Regions from separate parts of the Stenotrophomonas sp. Marseille-Q5258 genome, predicted to be linked through region 2. Evidence: predicted binding sites of a transcription regulator. Region 2 holds the regulator's gene; each other region holds the start of a gene.

Region 1 (4,209 bases), on a different contig from region 2:
GGCAATATCCGTGGCGACCTGCTGTCCGGCGCCGTCGTGGCACTGGCGCTGATCCCCGAAGCGATCGCCTTCTCGATCATCGCCGGCGTCGACCCCAAGGTCGGTTTGTACGCGTCGTTCTGCATCGCGGTGGTCACCGCCATCGCCGGCGGCCGCCCCGGCATGATTTCGGCGGCCACCGGCGCGATGGCCCTGGTGATGGTCGACCTCGTCCGCGACCACGGCCTGCAGTACCTGCTGGCTGCGACGATCCTGGCCGGCCTGCTGCAGGTGGTGGCCGGCGCATTGAAGCTGGGGGCCCTCATGCGCTTCGTGTCGCGTTCGGTGATCACCGGTTTCGTCAACGCCCTGGCCATCCTGATCTTCCTGGCGCAGATGCCCGAGCTGATCGGACGGTCCTGGCAGGTATGGGCGGTGTGCGCGGCCGGGCTGGCGATCATCTACCTGCTGCCGCGGCTGACCCGTGCGGTGCCGTCGCCGCTGGTGGCGATCGTGGTGCTGACCGCGCTGTCGATCGGATTTGGCTGGGAGGTGCGCACGGTCGGCGACATGGGCGCACTGCCGGACAGCCTGCCGACGTTCCTGTTCCCGGATGTCCCGTTGACCTGGGACACGCTGCGCCTGCTGCTGCCGGTGTCGGCGACGCTGGCGGTCGTGGGTCTGCTGGAGTCGATGATGACCGCGCAGATCGTCGAGGACATGACCGACACCCCCAGCCAGCGCAACCGCGAATGCGCCGGACAGGGCCTGGCCAACATCACCGCCGGGCTGTTCGGCGGCATGGGCGGCTGCGCGATGATCGGGCAGTCGGTGATCAACGTGTCCTCGGGCGGGCGCGGGCGGCTGTCGTGCCTGGTCGCCGGTGTGCTGTTGCTGCTGCTGGTGGTCTATGGCGCCCACTGGGTGCGGCAGATTCCGATGGCCGCGCTGGTGGCGGTGATGATCATGGTCAGCATCGGCACCTTCCATTGGCGCTCGTTCCAGGAACTGCGGCTGCACCCGAAGAGCTCGTCGCTGGTGATGGTGGCCACCGTGGTGGTCACCGTGATCACCCACGACCTGGCCAAGGGCGTGTTGACCGGGGTGCTGCTGTCGGCGCTGTTCTTCGCCCGCAAGGTGGGGCGCATGCTCGATGTCCACGCCGTCGCGCAGGCCGATGGCAGCTGCACCTACACCGTCGCCGGGCAGGTGTTCTTCGCGTCGGCCGGGCAGTTCGCTGCCAGCTTTGATCTGCAGCATGTTCCCGCGCGCGTGGTGATCGACCTGTCGAACGCGCACTTCTGGGACCTCAGCGCGGTGGCTGCGCTGGAACGGGTGGTGGCCAGGCTGCGTGCGCATGGCGCGCAGGTCGAGGTCCGCGGGCTCAATGCGGCCAGCCAGACCCTGGTCGAGCGCCTGGCGCGGACACCGGGCGTGGATGGGCTGCCACCGGGCGGACACTGAACCCGGTCAGGAAACGCGGCTAAACATCGGCGCGGCAAGGCCGTTATCCAGCTCAATGCCCGGTGCGTGAGTGTCACCGTCCCGGGCTGGACCGCAATGGACTGCGCGATGCCGTAGTGGCGCTCGATGGCGTCCGCTGACCCTGTACCCTATTTCCGGAACCGCCCCCATGCCTGCGTCCCGCTCGACCGCTTCCAAGCGCCCCGGCAGCATCGCCAACCGGCTGATGCTCGGTACCGCACTGATTGCCATGCTCTGCTTCGGCGTCACCGCGGCCATCAGCTACCGCGAAGCCAGCCAGGCGCTGGTGGAGTCCTCGCGGCGGACCATGCAGAGCCAGGCCGAGGCCGAGGCGCGCCGGGTCAATACCGACCTGTCCGCTGCGTTCGCCACCAGCCAGGCACTGGCCGACAGCCTGGTGGTGCAGCATGCCGCCGGCACGCTGTCGCGCGGCACCGCCGCACAGATCCTGCAGCAGCAGCTGCGCTCGCACCCGGAGTGGGTGGGCCTGGGCACGCTGTGGGAACCGCAGGCGTTCGACGGCAAGGATGCCGATTTCGTCGATGCCGAGGCCCACGATGCCACCGGCCGCTTCATGAGCTACTGGGCCTGGCAGGACGGCAACCCGGTGCAGGACGTGCTCAAGGGCTACGACGTGCCTGGCGACGGCGACTGGTACCTGCGCCCGCGCGAGCTCAAGCGCCCCACCGTGGCCGAGCCGTACCGCTATGAGATCGGCGGCAAGCCGGTGCTGATGACCACGCTGTCCACGCCGGTGCTGGACAACGGCACCTTCCTCGGTGCGGTGACCGTGGACTTCGGCCTGGCCGCACTGCAGGAGCGCCTGGCCGCGCTGCGTCCGATGGGCGAGGGCCATGTGGAGCTGATTTCGCCGGCCGGCATCGTGCTGGCCGCCGCCGACGCCAAGGAGATCGGCACGCGCCGCGAGGACGCGGCGACCCGCCGCCTGCTGGCGCAGATCGCGGCGGACAAGCCGTACGAGGATTTCCACCAAGACGCCGCCGGCAACGTCAAGGCGTACGTGCCGCTGCGCATCGGCGGCAGCCAGGAGCGCTTCGCGCTCGGCGTGATCGTGCCGCACGACCTGATCACCGCGCAGGCCCGCGCGCTGCTCTGGATCATCCTGGCCGTGGGCCTGGGCGCGGCGCTGGTGCTCAGCGGCAGCGTCTATGTGCTGCTGCGCCGCCAGGCGATCCGTCCGCTGGCCGATGCGGTGCGGCTGTCGGCCGAGGTCGCCGACGGTCGCCTGGATACGCCGTTGCCGGCGGTGCGCGATGACGAAGTGGGCCGCCTGCTGCAGTCGATGCAGCGCATGCGCGACCAGCTGCAGGCGGTGATGACCGCCCAGGCCGAGATGGCACGGCGCCACGAAGCCGGCGAGCTGAGCTACCGCATGGATGCCGAGGGGTTCCCCGGCGCGTACGGCCGCATGGTGCACGACACCAACCACCTGGTGGGTGCCAACATCGGCGTGACCCGGCGCCTGGTCGAGGTGATGCAGCGCTATGCGGTCGGCGACCTCACCCCGGACATGGACCGCCTGCCCGGTGAGCAGGCCGCGTTCACCGCGGCGATGGATACCACCAAGGGCAACCTGCGCGCGATCAACACCCAGATCCAGGATCTGGCCGGCGCGGCGGCCATCGGCGACTTCAGCCAGCGCGGCGACGTGGTGCGGTTCGACCACGACTTCCGCCTGATGGTGGAGAACCTCAACACCATGATGCAGGTGAGCGACGACAACCTGCAGCAGATTTCCGACCTGCTGCAGGCGATCGCGGCGGGCGACCTGACCGCGCGCATGCACGGTGAGTTCCACGGCGTGTTCGCCCGCATGCGCGACGATGCCGATACCACCGTGAGCCAGCTCACCGACATCGTCGGCCGTATCCAGCAGGCCACCGACAGCATCAACCTGGCCGCCGGCGAGATCGCCTCGGGCAACAGCGATCTGTCGCGCCGCACCGAGCAGCAGGCCGCCAGTCTGGAGGAAACCGCGGCATCGATGGAAGAGCTGACCTCCACCGTGCGTCAGAATGCCGACCATGCGGTGCAGGCCAACCAGCTGGCCGCCGGCGCTGCCGAGGTAGCGTCGCAGGGTGGCCTGGTGGTGGGCCAGGTGGTGACGACGATGGCCGGTATCGAAGCGTCGTCCAAGCGCATCGCCGAGATCATCACGGTCATCGACGGGATCGCGTTCCAGACCAACATCCTGGCCCTGAACGCAGCGGTGGAAGCGGCGCGCGCGGGTGAGCAGGGCCGTGGTTTCGCGGTGGTCGCCTCTGAAGTGCGCGCCTTGGCGCAGCGCTCGGCCGGCGCGGCCAAGGAGATCAAGACGCTGATCGACGATTCGGTCGAGCAGGTCAGCCAGGGCTCGGCGCTGGTGCAGACCGCCGGCCGAACGATGGAGGACATCGTCAGCGGCGTGCGCCGGGTCAACGACATCATGGCCGAGATCTCGGCGGCCTCGAAGGAACAGTCGGCCGGCATCGAGCAGGTCAACCAGACCATCACCCAGATGGACGAAACCACGCAGCAGAACGCAGCGCTGGTCGAAGAAGCGACGGCAGCGGCACGTGCGATGGAAGAGCAGGCACAGCAGCTGGGCACCGCAGTGTCGATCTTCCGCCTGCAGGCGCCGGCCGCACCGGTGCAGCGTGCGGGCGGACGCGCACCGGCAACGGTGTGAGCCAGGCGTCCGGCATGCGCGTCGATGCATGCCGGCACCGGCGCGCTTCACCCTGG
Region 2 (4,209 bases):
GCCACCACCTCGGCCGTGGCCGCCCTGGCGCGCGCGGCCGTTGGCGCCACCGGCCGCACGCTGGATACCGCCAACGAAAACGTGCCCCCGCCGGGCAGCGCCGGCTTTGCCGCCACGCTGTCGCGGGCCAGTGTGGCCACCCCCGTCAATGAACCGTCGCTGCCGGAGCAGATCTTCGCGCCGTTCAATGTCGAACAGGCGGCCGCTGCTGCGCCCGCGCCGATCGCGGCCCCGGCCGCACCGGCCGCCGCGCCGATCAACCGCGCGCGCTTCGTGATCGACCCGCCGATGGACGATGCCCCGCACATCCAGATGTATGCACCGCCGGCCCAGGCGCCGGTGACGATGCCGCCGCTGCCGGTCGCCGCCGTGGCCGCGCCGGTGTCGGCGGTCCTGGACCCCGTGCCGGTGGCGCAACCGCCGGCACTGCCGGTCGCGGTCGCCGCTGCTGCAGCCGACATCGCGGCCGATGCGGTTGCGCGCCCCGCACCGGAACTGACCGTGGTGCCCCGGGACGACGAGGAAATCCGCCAGCTGCGTCACGAAGTGGCCGGCATGCGCCATGTGATCGAGCGCGAAATGCATCGCTTCACCGACGAGCGTCTGCGTGGCTCGCCGGTCCGAGCGGCCGCGTTGGACCTGATGGAGGAGTACGGCTTCGATGCCGGCATCAGCCGCGACGTGGCCCTGCAGATCCCGCTGGATACCGAAGCCCATCGCGGCCGCGGGCTGATGCTGGGCCTGCTGTCCAAGAAGCTGCCGATCGCCCCGGTCGATCCGCTTGACGCCGGTGGTGTGATCGCCCTGGTCGGTCCGACCGGTGCCGGCAAAACCACCACCATTGCAAAGCTGGCCTCGCGCTTCGCCGAGAAGCACGCCGCACGCGACGTGGCCCTGGTGACCACCGACACCGGCCGCATCGGCGCCCGCGAGCAGCTCTACGGGTTTGGCCGCCAGCTTGGCATCGCCGTGCATGAAGCCAACAGCGGCACCGACCTGAGCCAGCTGCTGGAGCGCCTGCAGGACTACAAGCTGGTTCTGATCGACACCGCCGGCCTTGGTCCGCGCGACCGTGCCCTCGCCGCGCAGCTGCAGTGGCTGCGGGCCGCCGACCGCATCCGCACCCTGCTGGTGCTGCCGGCCAATACCAGCTTCGGCGACATGGACGAAGTGGTCCGACGCTTCAGCGCTGCCAACCCGCAGGGCGTGGTGCTGAGCAAGCTGGACGAGACCGGCCGCTTCGGCACCGCCCTGTCCGTGGCGGTAGACCACTGCCTGCCGATCACCTGGGTGACCGACGGCCAGGACGTCCCGGAGGACCTGCACCGCGCCAGTGCGGCCAATCTCGTCCTTCGCCTTGAAGATTTGCGCCGCGCGGCCGATATGCCCTGCAACCCGGAGTTCAACCATGCCGTCGCGTGAGTACGCCAAGCTGACCAAGACCTTCCCGTTGTCGGCTACCCGCAGCCAACCGCTGGGCCCTGTCCGCACCATCGCCGTCACCGGCGGCAAGGGCGGCGTGGGCAAGACGAACGTTTCGGCCAACCTGGCCGTAGCGCTCGCGGACATGGGCAAACGCACGCTGCTGCTGGACGCCGACCTCGGCCTGGCCAACATCGATGTGATCCTCGGCCTGCAGCCGAAGGTGACCCTGGCCGACCTCGTCGCCGGGCGCTGCACGCTGGAGGAAGTGATCATGGAGGGCCCGGGCGGCGTGCTGGTGGTGCCGGCCGCGTCCGGTCGCCGCCACATGGCCGAACTGCAGCCGGCCGAACACGTGGGCCTGGTCAACGTGTTCTCCGAGCTGGAGCGCGAGCTGGACATCATGGTGGTGGACACCGCCGCCGGCATCACCGATGGCGTGCTCACCTTCTGCCAGGCCGCACAGGACACCGTGGTGGTGGTCTGTGACGAGCCGGCCTCGATCACCGACGCCTACGCACTGATCAAGGTGCTCTCCCGCGAGCGCGGCGTGGACCGCATCCAGGTGGTGGCCAACATGGTGCGCGACCCCAACGAAGGCCGCGTGCTCTACGAGAAGCTGACCCGGGTCTGCGAGAAGTTCCTCGCCGACGTGTCGCTCAACTACCTCGGCTGCGTTCCGCAGGACGACTGGCTGCGCCTGTCGGTGCAGCGCCAGCAGCCGGTGGTCAAGGCCTACCCGTCCAGTCCGTCGGCGCTGGCGATCACCGAGATCGCCCGCCGGACCGCCCGCTGGCAGGCCCCGACCGAGCCGCGCGGCGGCGTCGAGTTCTTCCTGGAACGCATCCTCAAACAACGCGGGGTGGCCGCATGAAAGGCGCCGCACAGTACAAAGAGGTCCAACGTACCGCCGCCAACGAGTGCATCGCCCAGCATTCGGACCTGGTGCGGCGCATCGCCCACCACCTGGCCGCGCGTCTGCCGGCGAGCGTGGAAGTGGATGACCTGATCCAGGCCGGCATGATGGGGCTGATCGAGGCCTCGCGCAGCTACGACGCCGACCAGGGCGCCTCGTTCGAGACCTACGCGTCGATCCGCATCCGCGGGTCGATGATCGATGAGATCCGTCGTGGCGACTGGGTGCCGCGATCGGTGCACCGCCGTGCACGCGATGCGGCCGCCACCATCCGCCGCCTGGAGCAGAGCACCGGCCGTGCCGCCAGCGCCACCGAAGTGGCCAACGCGATGGACATGCCGCTGCCGGAATACCTGCGACTGATGGAAGACGCCGCACGCGGCCAGGTACTGAGCCTGGAATCGCGGATCGAGGACCAGGGCGAGCTGGATACCGTCGCCCAGGGCGGCCCGACCCCGCAGCAGGTCCTGGAGCGCGGCGAGTTCGGCCGTGAGCTGGGCAATGCGATCGGCCTGCTCCCCGAGCGCGAACAACTGGTGCTGTCGCTGTACTACGAACAGGAATTGAACCTGAAAGAAATCGGCGCGGTGCTCGGGGTGAGTGAATCCCGGGTGTGCCAGATCCACGGCCAGGCGGTATTGCGCCTGCGCGGCCGACTGAAGATCTTCGAGGCGGCCGACGCCGGCCTCGAAAACCCTTGAAATCGAGGAAAGTGCTTTGAACAAGAACATGCGTATCCTGATCGTCGACGATTTTTCGACCATGCGTCGTATCGTCAAGAACCTGCTGGGCGATCTGGGCTTCACCAATACGGCCGAAGCCGAGGACGGGCATGCCGCGCTGGCACTGTTGCAGAGCCAGCCGTTCGACTTCGTGGTCACCGACTGGAACATGCCGGTGATGACCGGCATCGACCTGCTCAAGGCGATCCGTGCCGACGCCAAGCTGAAAACCCTGCCGGTGCTGATGGTGACGGCTGAAGCCAAGCGCGAGCAGATCATCGAAGCGGCCCAGTCCGGCGTCAACGGCTACATCATCAAGCCGTTCACCGCACAGACGCTGGAAGAGAAGCTCGGCAAGATCTTCGAACGCCTGGCAGCGAGCGCCTGATGGAAACCCTCAGCGACAAATCGGCGCTGGTGCAGCGCCTGCAGGACGCCCTGGCCGCGCTGGAAGGCGGCGACGAGGCCGGCTGGCGCCGGGAAATCGACGCGCTGGCGGCCCTGCGCACGCAGCCGATGATGGCCGGCCTGAACCGGCTCGCGCGCGAGCTCGGCCAGGCACTGGGCGAACTGCCCAGCCTGCCCAGCGAAGCCGGCGAACTGGACGACGCCTGCGCGCGCCTGGACCACGTGGTGGCGATGACCGAACAGGCCACCCACCGCACCCTGGACCTGGCCGAAGAATGCCGCGCGTTGACCGAACAACTGCGCGCCAACGGGCTCAGTCCGGACCAGGACCTGCAGCTGGACCGCATCCGCCACAACCTCACCGAGATCGCCCTGACCCAGAGCTACCAGGATCTGACCGGGCAGATCATCCGCCGCGTGGTCGGCATCGTGCGCCGCGTGCACGAAGGCTTCGGCGCGCTCGGCCTGCCGCCGCAGGAAGACGACGCGCGCCGGCGCGACACCGGCCTGGCCGGCCCGGCCGTCACGGGCCTGGACCGCCACCAGGTTTCCCAGGTCGACGCTGACGACCTGCTCTCCGATTTGGGGTTGTAAGACGATGAGTGCTGTTCCGGACGACATTGCCGCCGATTTCATTCTCGAGGCCCAGGAGATCCTGGATCGCCTCGGCGAACAGCTGGTGTCGCTGGAGCAGTCGCCCCAGGATACGGATCAGCTCAACGCCGTGTTCCGCGGCTTCCA
Region 3 (4,209 bases), on a different contig from region 2:
GCGCACGCAGCTCGTCGGTGAGCTTCTCGAAGTGGTGCGGCTCGCGGAAGAAGGCGGTCAGGTTGGTGGTCAACGCATTGGTGAACGCCTGCCATTCGTCGCCGCCGTGGGCTTCGAGCTGGTCGAGGTAGTCGTGGAAGCTGCGCATGCCGAGTGCGCGCAGGCGGCGCGACAGGCGGCCATAGACCATGTCGCGCTTGGCCGGCGCCAGCGAGATGCCGACGCGCTGGTAGATCAGGTCGCAGATGCGGCGGAAGTCGCGGTCGGCGAACTCGAACTCGCGACCGGCCTGCGAGGTGGCCACAACGGGGGGAGGCGTGGACACGGCTCAGAACTCCTGCCAATGGCCGTCGTCGCGGGGCAGCGCGGCACGTGGCGCATGCGCTGCGGGCCCGGCGGCGGGGGCCACGGTGCGGGCCGGCGTGCTGCGTACCGGCTGCGGCGCGGCACGGCTGATGCGCGCGGTCACCGCGCTGACCGCCGCGGCCACCTGGTTGTCCAGACGGAAGATCGACACGGCATCGGCCAGCTGCGTGGCCTGCTCCTCCATCGCCCGCGCGGCGGCGGTGGCTTCTTCCACCAGCGCGGCGTTCTGCTGGGTGGTTTCGTCCATCTGCACCACGGTCTGGTTGACCTGCTCGATGCCGGCCGACTGTTCCTGCGAGGCCGCCGAAATCTCCGCCATGATGTCGGTCACGCGCTGCACCGAGGCGACGATCTCGCCCATCGTGGCACCGGCCTTGTGCACCAGTGCCGACCCGTCGTTGACCTTGCCGACCGAGTCGTCGATCAGGCCCTTGATCTCCTTCGCCGCGCCGGCCGAGCGCTGGGCCAGGGTGCGCACTTCGCTGGCGACCACGGCGAAACCGCGACCCTGCTCACCGGCACGCGCCGCTTCCACGGCCGCGTTCAGCGCGAGGATGTTGGTCTGGAAGGCGATGCCGTCGATGACCGAGATGATGTCGGCAATCTTCCGGGACGAGGCTTCGATCGCACTCATGGTGGTGACCACCTGGCTCACCACGTCACCGCCCTGCGAAGCCACGGTGTGCGCCCCGATGGCGAGCTGGTTGGCCTGGCGGGCATGTTCGGCATTCTGGCGCACGGTGGAGGTCAGTTCCTCCATCGACGCGGCGGTTTCTTCCAGGTTGGCCGCCTGCTGTTCGGTGCGGCGCGACAGGTCGCTGTTGCCGGTGGCGATTTCGCCGGCAGCCTGGTTGATGCTGCTGGCCGACTCCTGGATCTGGCCGACGATGCGGGTCAGTTGCGTGACGGTCGCGTTGGCGTCATCGCGCATGGTGGCGAACACGCCCTCGAACCGGCCCTGCATGCGCGCGGTGAGGTCCCCCTCGGCAATGGCCGACAGCAGCGCGGACAGCTTGCCCAGGTTCTCGTCGCTGACCTGCATCATGGCGTTGAGGTTGGTGATCATCAGGCGGAAATCGTGATCGAACCGCGTGCTGTCGCCGCGCTGGCTGAAGTCGCCGGCCGCCGCGGCCGTTGCCAGCCGCTTGATCTCGGCATTGATGCTGCCCAGATTCTGTTTGACCGTGTCCACGGTGGCGGTGATGGCTGCCTTCTCGCCAGGGTAGCGCGCGATGTCGGCGCGCAGATCGCCGACCGCGTACGCCTTGACCACTTCCAGCACCGCCTCCATCGTCTGCACGTGGGCGCCCACCAGGGTGTTGGTCTCATGCACCATCAGCCCGTACTCGCCGGGGAAGGCGCTCTCGTCGATGCGGTAGCTGACCTCGCCGGCGTCATGGCGGCGGGCCATGTCGCGCTGGGCGGTGATGACCCCGTGCAGCTGGCTCTGCATGCGCGACATGGCCTCGAGCAGGCGGCCAGGCTCATCGTGGGCCTGCTCGCCGATGCGGCTGTCCAGCCTGCCGCGCGCGATGCTCTCGGCAACGGTGGTGGCCTGGCGCAGGGGCAGGGTGATGCGGTTGCCGATCAGCCAGCTCAGGGCCAGGACGATCAGAACCAGCGCGCCGCCGGCGGCGGTCATGATCGCGGTGAACACCAGTGCCTGCTGCTGCACGTCTTCCATGTACACGCCACTGCTGATGACCCACTGCCACGGGGCGTACATCCCGGCATAGGAGGACTTGTCGAACAGCCCTTCTTCACCGGCCTTGGCCCACTTGTAGGAGACCACGCCGCCGCCCAGGCGGGCCATGCCGACCATGTCGTAGAACAGGCGCACGCCGTCCTCGGAACGGAAGTCCTTCATGTCCTTGCCGATCAGGTCCTTGCGGAACGGATGCATCAGCACGCGGTACTGCGTGTCGTAGACGCTGTAGTAGTAGGCGTCGTTGTCGGCGCGCATGCGGTCCAGCGCCAGCAGCGCGGCCTCCTTGGCCGCCGCGTCGGTCAGCTCGCCGGTTTCGGCGAGGTGATGGTAGTGGTCCAGGATGCCGTAGGTCAGTTCGACCTGGATTTTCAGGCTGTCCTTGCGGGTGTCGGTCAGGTCCAGGTACTGCATGCGGGCGGCGATCACCGCGAGGGCGATGACGCCCACGGCGATCAGCGCCGTCAGCAGGTTGAGCTTGCGACGGACGGACAGGTTGGAGAAGTACTGGTTCCAGCGGCTGATCAAGGTCATGGGCATGGCATCGTTGGTCGGCGAACGTGTCGCGGCAATGCAGTTATCGGCCGCGAACCGCTGCGGTTGAGGTGTGCAGGCTGAGCGTATTCAGGTTGCAGGCGGATGGCGCGGACGCCGCAAAGGAAAAAGGCTCCGGTGCCTTCGCACCGGAGCCTTTCGCGGTTCAGTCGTTGACCGGCGCGACGCGCTTAGAACTCCTGCCAGTCGCCGTCGGCCAGTTCGGTGGCGACCGGCCGGTTCGGCGCACGGCGAGCCGGTGCCGGCGCCGGCGTCGAACGGATCGGGCGCGGTGCGGCAGCGACCGGGGCGGCGACCGGTGCCGGTGCCAGGTCGCGCTCGTCCAGCGTGAAGATCGACACGGCATCGCTGAGGTGGCCAGCCTGTTCTTCCATCGCCCGCGCGGCGGCGGTGGCTTCTTCCACCAGCGCGGCGTTCTGCTGGGTGGTTTCGTCCATCTGCACCACGGTCTGGTTGACCTGCTCGATGCCGGCCGACTGTTCCTGCGAGGCGGCGGAGATCTCGGCCATGATGTCGGTCACGCGCTGGACCGAGGCGACGATCTCGCCCATCGTGGCACCGGCCTTGTGCACGAGCGCCGACCCGTCGTTGACCTTGCCGACCGAGTCGTCGATCAGGCCCTTGATTTCCTTCGCCGCGCCGGCCGAGCGCTGGGCCAGGGTGCGCACTTCACTGGCGACCACCGCGAAACCGCGACCCTGCTCACCGGCACGCGCCGCTTCCACGGCCGCGTTCAGCGCGAGGATGTTGGTCTGGAAGGCGATGCCGTCGATGACCGAGATGATCTCGGCGATCTTCCTGGACGAGGTCTGGATCGCACTCATGGTGGTGACCACCTGGCCGACCACCTCACCGCCCTGCGAGGCCACGGTGTGCGCGCCGATGGCGAGCTGGTTGGCCTGGCGGGCGTGCTCGGCGTTCTGGCGCACGGTGGAGGTCAGTTCCTCCATCGAGGCGGCGGTTTCTTCCAGGTTGGCCGCCTGCTGCTCGGTGCGGCGCGACAGGTCGCTGTTGCCGGTGGCGATTTCGCTCGCGGCCGAGCTGATGGCCTGGCTGGACTGTTTGATGCGGGTGACGATCCCGCTGAGCTGCTCGGCAGTGGCGTTGGCGTCGTCGCGCATGCGGGCGAACACGCCGTGGAAGTCGCCGTGCATGCGTGCGCTCAGGTCGCCCTGCGACAGGGCGGCAAGCAGGCCGGAGACCTGGTCGATGCTGCTCGCGTTGGCTTCGAGCAGGCCGTTGATCTGCTGGGCCAGCTGCAGGAAGAAGCCTTCCTTGCCGGCGTCATCGATGCGGCCGGACAGGTCGCCGGCGGCGGCCTGGGCGATGACGCGGGCCACCTCGGCTTCGACGGCGGCTTCCGGGGTGCGGTCGCGCCATTCGACCACGTGGCCGACGGTGTCGCCCTGCTCGTTGGCGATGGAGGAGACCACCTGCGCGAACTGGGCGTCGCCGAACTGCATCGGACGGCGGCTGACGCCATGCTCCTTGAGCTGGCTCAAGGTGCGCTGGTCCATCTCGTTGCCGTGTTCGAGCACGGTCACCGGCTTGCCGATCAGCGAGGTGGCGGCATCGAAGTCCGG
Region 4 (4,209 bases), on a different contig from region 2:
GCGAGCGCGCTGACCATCACCGCCAGCGGCGGCTGCTGCCACCACACGCTGCCGCAGTAGATCGCCAGCGCCAGCCAGAACAGCAGCTGCACGACCTGCAGTGTCCCGAAGGCCGACAGCTGGCGCTGCACGGCGTGCTGCCGGTGGCGGCGCCAGGCATCCATCGCGGCGGGGCCCTCGTTGCCGTCGGTGCCGGCGTACTGCTGCCAGAGATGCTGGAGCGGGTCGTTGTGCATGGTGGTGCCCTCAGAGAGTGGGGTCGAACCGCGCCCGCAGCTGCTGGCGCAGGCGGTGCAGGCGGGTGGAGACATTGGCGCTGCTGATGCCCAGGATCTCGGCGATCTGGCGGTGGTCGTGGTCATCCAGGTGCAGCAGCATCAGCGCCCGGTCCAGGGGCGGCAGCGCCCGGATCGCCGCCTCCAGCTGCCGCAGCGTCTGCCGGTGTTCAGCCGGCACACCGTCGTCGGCGGCCAATGCCGCCTCGTCCAGCACCGCGTGGTGGCGCTGGCGCAGCTGCTGGCGGCGCAACTGCGAGATGGCCAGGTTCAACGCCACCCGGTACAGCCAGGTGGAGAAGCGGGCGCGCGCCGGATCGAAGCTGTCGAAAGCATCCCAGGCCTGCACGCTGATGTCCTGGATCAGGTCCAGCCGGTCCTCGTGGTGGGCGCAGTAGCCGCGGGCGATCTTCAGCACGATGCCGCGGTGCTGGGCCAGCAACGCGGCGAACTGGGCGCGGGGATCGGCAGGGGCGGTGGCAGTCATGTCCATACCCGGATGATTCGCAGGGACGCGGCCGATATCACACGGTGCGCTCAGCGCGGAGGATCGGCCGCCTGCACGCGGTTCTTGCCAACCCGCTTGGCCGCATAGAGGGCCGCATCGGCCCGGCGCAGCAGCGTGTCGGCGTCCTCGCCCGGCTGCCACTGCGCGATGCCGGCGCTGAAGTGCACCGGCACCCGCTGCTGGTCCAGAGGCAGCGGGCGCTGGGCCAGCGAGCGCTGCAGGCGCAGCAGGGTGGACATGCTGTCCGCACCCGGCGTTTCCGGCAGCAGCAGCACGAACTCATCGCCGCCCAGGCGCGCGATCGCATCGCTGCTGCGCAGGTGCAGCTGGCAGACCGCGACCAGGTGCCGCAGGACCGCATCGCCGCCGGCATGGCCGTGCGTATCGTTGGTCTGGTGGAAGTCGTCCAGGTCGATCAGGGCCAGCGCCAGCGGGTGGGCCTGCCGGGCGGCCCGGGCCAGTTCGCGCTCCAGCAGTTCATCGAAGCCACGGCGGTTGAGCGCGCCGGTCAGGGGATCGGTGCGGACCAGTCCGGAAACATCGCGCAGTTCCTGCTCCAGCACGGCGATGCGCGCTTCGGCCTGTTCGACTTCGCGGCGTGCGTTGCCCAGGTGGTCGCGTGCCTGCAGGGCCTGTTCCTGGACCCGGCCGGTGTCCTGCAGCACATCCTGAAGCAGCAGGTTGAGGTCGGCGATGCTGCGTGCTTCCTTCAATGCCAGGGCATAGCTGCTGATCCGGTCGTGGTACTCGCCGGTACTGACCGCCATGCCGTCCAGGCGTTCGATGAAGCCTCCCATCAGGTGTTTCATGGCCGCCTTGGAGTCGCTGATGCCCTGCTTGAGCAGCCCCTGCTTGTAGATCACCTCGCGCAGGTTGGCGCGCGCCTGTTCGACCGAGTCGCGGTCCAGCGGGCCACCGATCAGGGCCCGCACCGCGTGCACCTGGCCGTGCAGCCAGCTGCTGTCGTCGAGCAGCTCGCCGATGTTGTCCAGCAGCAGGTCGAACAGGCTCAGCAGCAGCTCCTGCTGCTCCTGCCAGCCATCGCTGCGCACGCCGATCTGGTGGGTGAGCTCGCGCAGGCGCTGCTCGATCGGCTGCAGCGGCTGGCCGGGATGCCAATGGCGCAGGTCGCCGGCGATGCGCGCCGGTTCGTCCTTCAGCTCGGGCATGTTCTGCAGCAGGCTGGCCACCGTGACCCCGAGCGTGTGCCGCAGCAGCTCGCGCAGGCGCAGGCTGTCGGGCTGCCCGTCCGGGCTTTCCTGCTCGATGGTGCGGATGTACTTGTCGATCAGCTGGCGCATCGCGCGGCCGTAGCTGACCCAGTCGGCGCTGCGCTGCGCCGATTGCAGGCGCAGTCCCATGTCGCCCAGCTCGCCGGGCAGCGTGGACATGCCGTGGGCAAAGGCGGCCAGCAGCGGCTCGGGCTGCTCGGCCCCGGCGAACAGGCGCTGCAGCATCGCGCTGCTGCCGCCCTTGGGACCGGCGGCAGCGACGCCGGCCTCCTCGATCACGCGGGTGTCGACCTGGCGCCGCGACAGCAGCCGGCCCACGGCGGTACCGGGGCTGGGGGGAGCGTCGTGCGGGTCGGTCATGCGCAGGTCCTTGGCGGGTTTCCGGCGCGCGGGCCGGGCGGGTGGGAGGTTGGAACAGTATCGGCGCCGGGAACGCCGGCTTGAACCCACGGACCGGGCACGGTCGGTATGCCACGATGGTAGGCAATCGGAAAGCAGGAGCGTGCGATGAAGGTGATGCTGGCAGGGGCGACCGGGCTGGTCGGCGGGCAGGTCCTGCTGCAGCTGCTGGACGATGCGCGCTGCGATGCGGTGGTAGCGCCCACGCGCCGTCCGCTGGAGCAGAGCGACCCGGTCCTGGTCAATCCGGTGGTCGATTTCGAGCGGCTGCCCGTCGACGCGGACTGGTGGGCGGTGGATGCGGTGATCTGCGCGCTGGGCACCACCATCAAGCAGGCCGGGAGCCGCGAGGCATTCGCCCGCGTCGACCACGATTATCCGCTGCAGGTGGCCACCCTGGCGCAGGCGCATGGCGCCCATGCCTTTGTGTTGAATTCGGCGATGGGCGCCGACGCAGGCTCGCGGTTCTTCTACAACCGGGTCAAAGGCCGGCTGGAACAGGACCTGCGCGGCCTGGGATATCCGTCGCTGACGCTGGTGCGCCCAGGGTTGATCGGGGGCGAGCGCGCCGAGCGGAGGGCCGGCGAACACCTGGCCAGCATCGTGCTGGGCGCACTGGGCCCGGTCCTGCCGCGAGGCTGGCGGATCAACCCGGCGCACACCATCGCCGGAGAAATGCTGGAGGCGGCGCTGTCGCCGCGTCCGGGCGTCCACGTCATCGACTCGGCGCGGCTGGCGCCGCGCCGGTAGTGTCGGGCCGGGCCGGGCTGACGCGATGAAAAAAAAGCCGGGCAATGCCCGGCTTCTTCGTGGTACCGACCTGCGGCCGGTACCTCTTCCTACCTGTGGATCAACTGGCCAAGGCCAGGTCGTCCAGCATCGCGCGCAGGAAGCGGGCGGCTTCGCCGCCGGTGGCCGCGCGGTGGTCAAAGGTCACCGACAGCGGAATCACCTTGTGCGCTTCCACGCCACCCATCACCGGGGTCATCTGGTGGCGGGCACGGCCGGCACCGACGATGGCCACGCAGGGCGGCACGACGACCGGGGTCGCATAGCGGCCGGCGAACATGCCGAAGTTGGACAGCGAAATGGTGTAGCCACTCAGTTCGGAGGCGGCGATCGCGCGGGATTCCACCTGCTCGCGCAGGCGATTGACGCCTTCGCGGATGCCGCGTGCATCGAGCACGTCGGCATTGCGCAGCGCCGGCACGAACAGACCGTCGTCGGTGTCCACCGCGATGCCCACATCCACGTGCGCGTGCAACGTGCGGGTCAGGGCGTCGCCGTCGAACCAGGCGTTGAGCGCCGGCACCTTCTGGCAGCCCACCACGATCGCACGGACCAGGCGCGCGGTGACGTCGTTGCCCGGCACCCAGGCATGGATGTCGGCGTCGTCGTTCAACGTGGTCGGGACGACCTTGCTGTGCGCGTCGGCCATCACCCGCGCCATGTTGCGGCGCACGCCCTTGAGCTGTTCCGGCTGGCCCTTGGCGACAACGCCCGGCGGCTGGGTGCGCATCGGCTTGCCTGCCGCGGACAGCGGGGCGCGGGCCTCGCTCTGGCGGGCCACCGGTGCAGCGGCGGCAACCGGCGCGGCGGCGACCGGCGCCGGTGCGGCACCGACCTTGGCGCTGCCGTCGGCAGCAGCCTGCTTCACGTCGGCCATCGTCACCGCGCCATCGGCGCCGGTGGCGCGCACGCGGCTCAGGTCCACGCCCAGCTTGCGGGCGGTGGCGCGCACGGCCGGCACGGCCTTGACCCCGCCCACGGCCAGTGCCTGTTCGGCATGCACGGC

Evidence for each region. Region 2 encodes FliA, which starts transcription of late flagellar genes. Its sites were predicted from a motif close to TAAAGTTTNNCNNNCNNNGGCCGATAA; they were not measured.
Region 1: OC534_RS19290 (methyl-accepting chemotaxis protein) is a predicted target of FliA. The motif match lies at 1,464-1,490, and genes of this name have one in related genera.
Region 3: OC534_RS03165 (methyl-accepting chemotaxis protein) is a predicted target of FliA. The motif match lies at 2,649-2,675, and genes of this name have one in related genera.
Region 4: OC534_RS02205 (GGDEF domain-containing protein) is a predicted target of FliA. The motif match lies at 2,433-2,459, and genes of this name have one in related genera.

What each region holds. Positions count from the first base shown of each region.
Region 1 is NZ_CAMPPN010000001.1:12,940-17,148, forward strand. It holds gene OC534_RS00075 (SulP family inorganic anion transporter) at 1-1,443, shown strand, start outside; gene OC534_RS19290 (methyl-accepting chemotaxis protein) at 1,613-4,153, shown strand.
Region 2 is NZ_CAMPPN010000005.1:555-4,763, reverse strand. It holds gene OC534_RS03265 (AAA family ATPase) at 1-1,422, shown strand, start outside; gene OC534_RS03260 (MinD/ParA family protein) at 1,409-2,296, shown strand; gene OC534_RS03255 (RNA polymerase sigma factor FliA) at 2,293-3,039, shown strand; gene cheY (chemotaxis response regulator CheY) at 3,056-3,448, shown strand; gene OC534_RS03245 (protein phosphatase CheZ) at 3,448-4,062, shown strand; partial or broken gene OC534_RS03240 (Hpt domain-containing protein) at 4,067-4,209, shown strand, end outside.
Region 3 is NZ_CAMPPN010000003.1:202,134-206,342, forward strand. It holds gene OC534_RS03160 (CheR family methyltransferase) at 1-304, opposite strand, end outside; gene OC534_RS03165 (methyl-accepting chemotaxis protein) at 329-2,605, opposite strand; gene OC534_RS03170 (methyl-accepting chemotaxis protein) at 2,797-4,209, opposite strand, start outside.
Region 4 is NZ_CAMPPN010000002.1:206,368-210,576, reverse strand. It holds gene OC534_RS02215 (hypothetical protein) at 1-236, opposite strand, end outside; gene OC534_RS02210 (sigma-70 family RNA polymerase sigma factor) at 247-762, opposite strand; gene OC534_RS02205 (GGDEF domain-containing protein) at 813-2,375, opposite strand; gene OC534_RS02200 (NAD-dependent dehydratase) at 2,523-3,164, shown strand; gene OC534_RS02195 (dihydrolipoamide acetyltransferase family protein) at 3,265-4,209, opposite strand, start outside.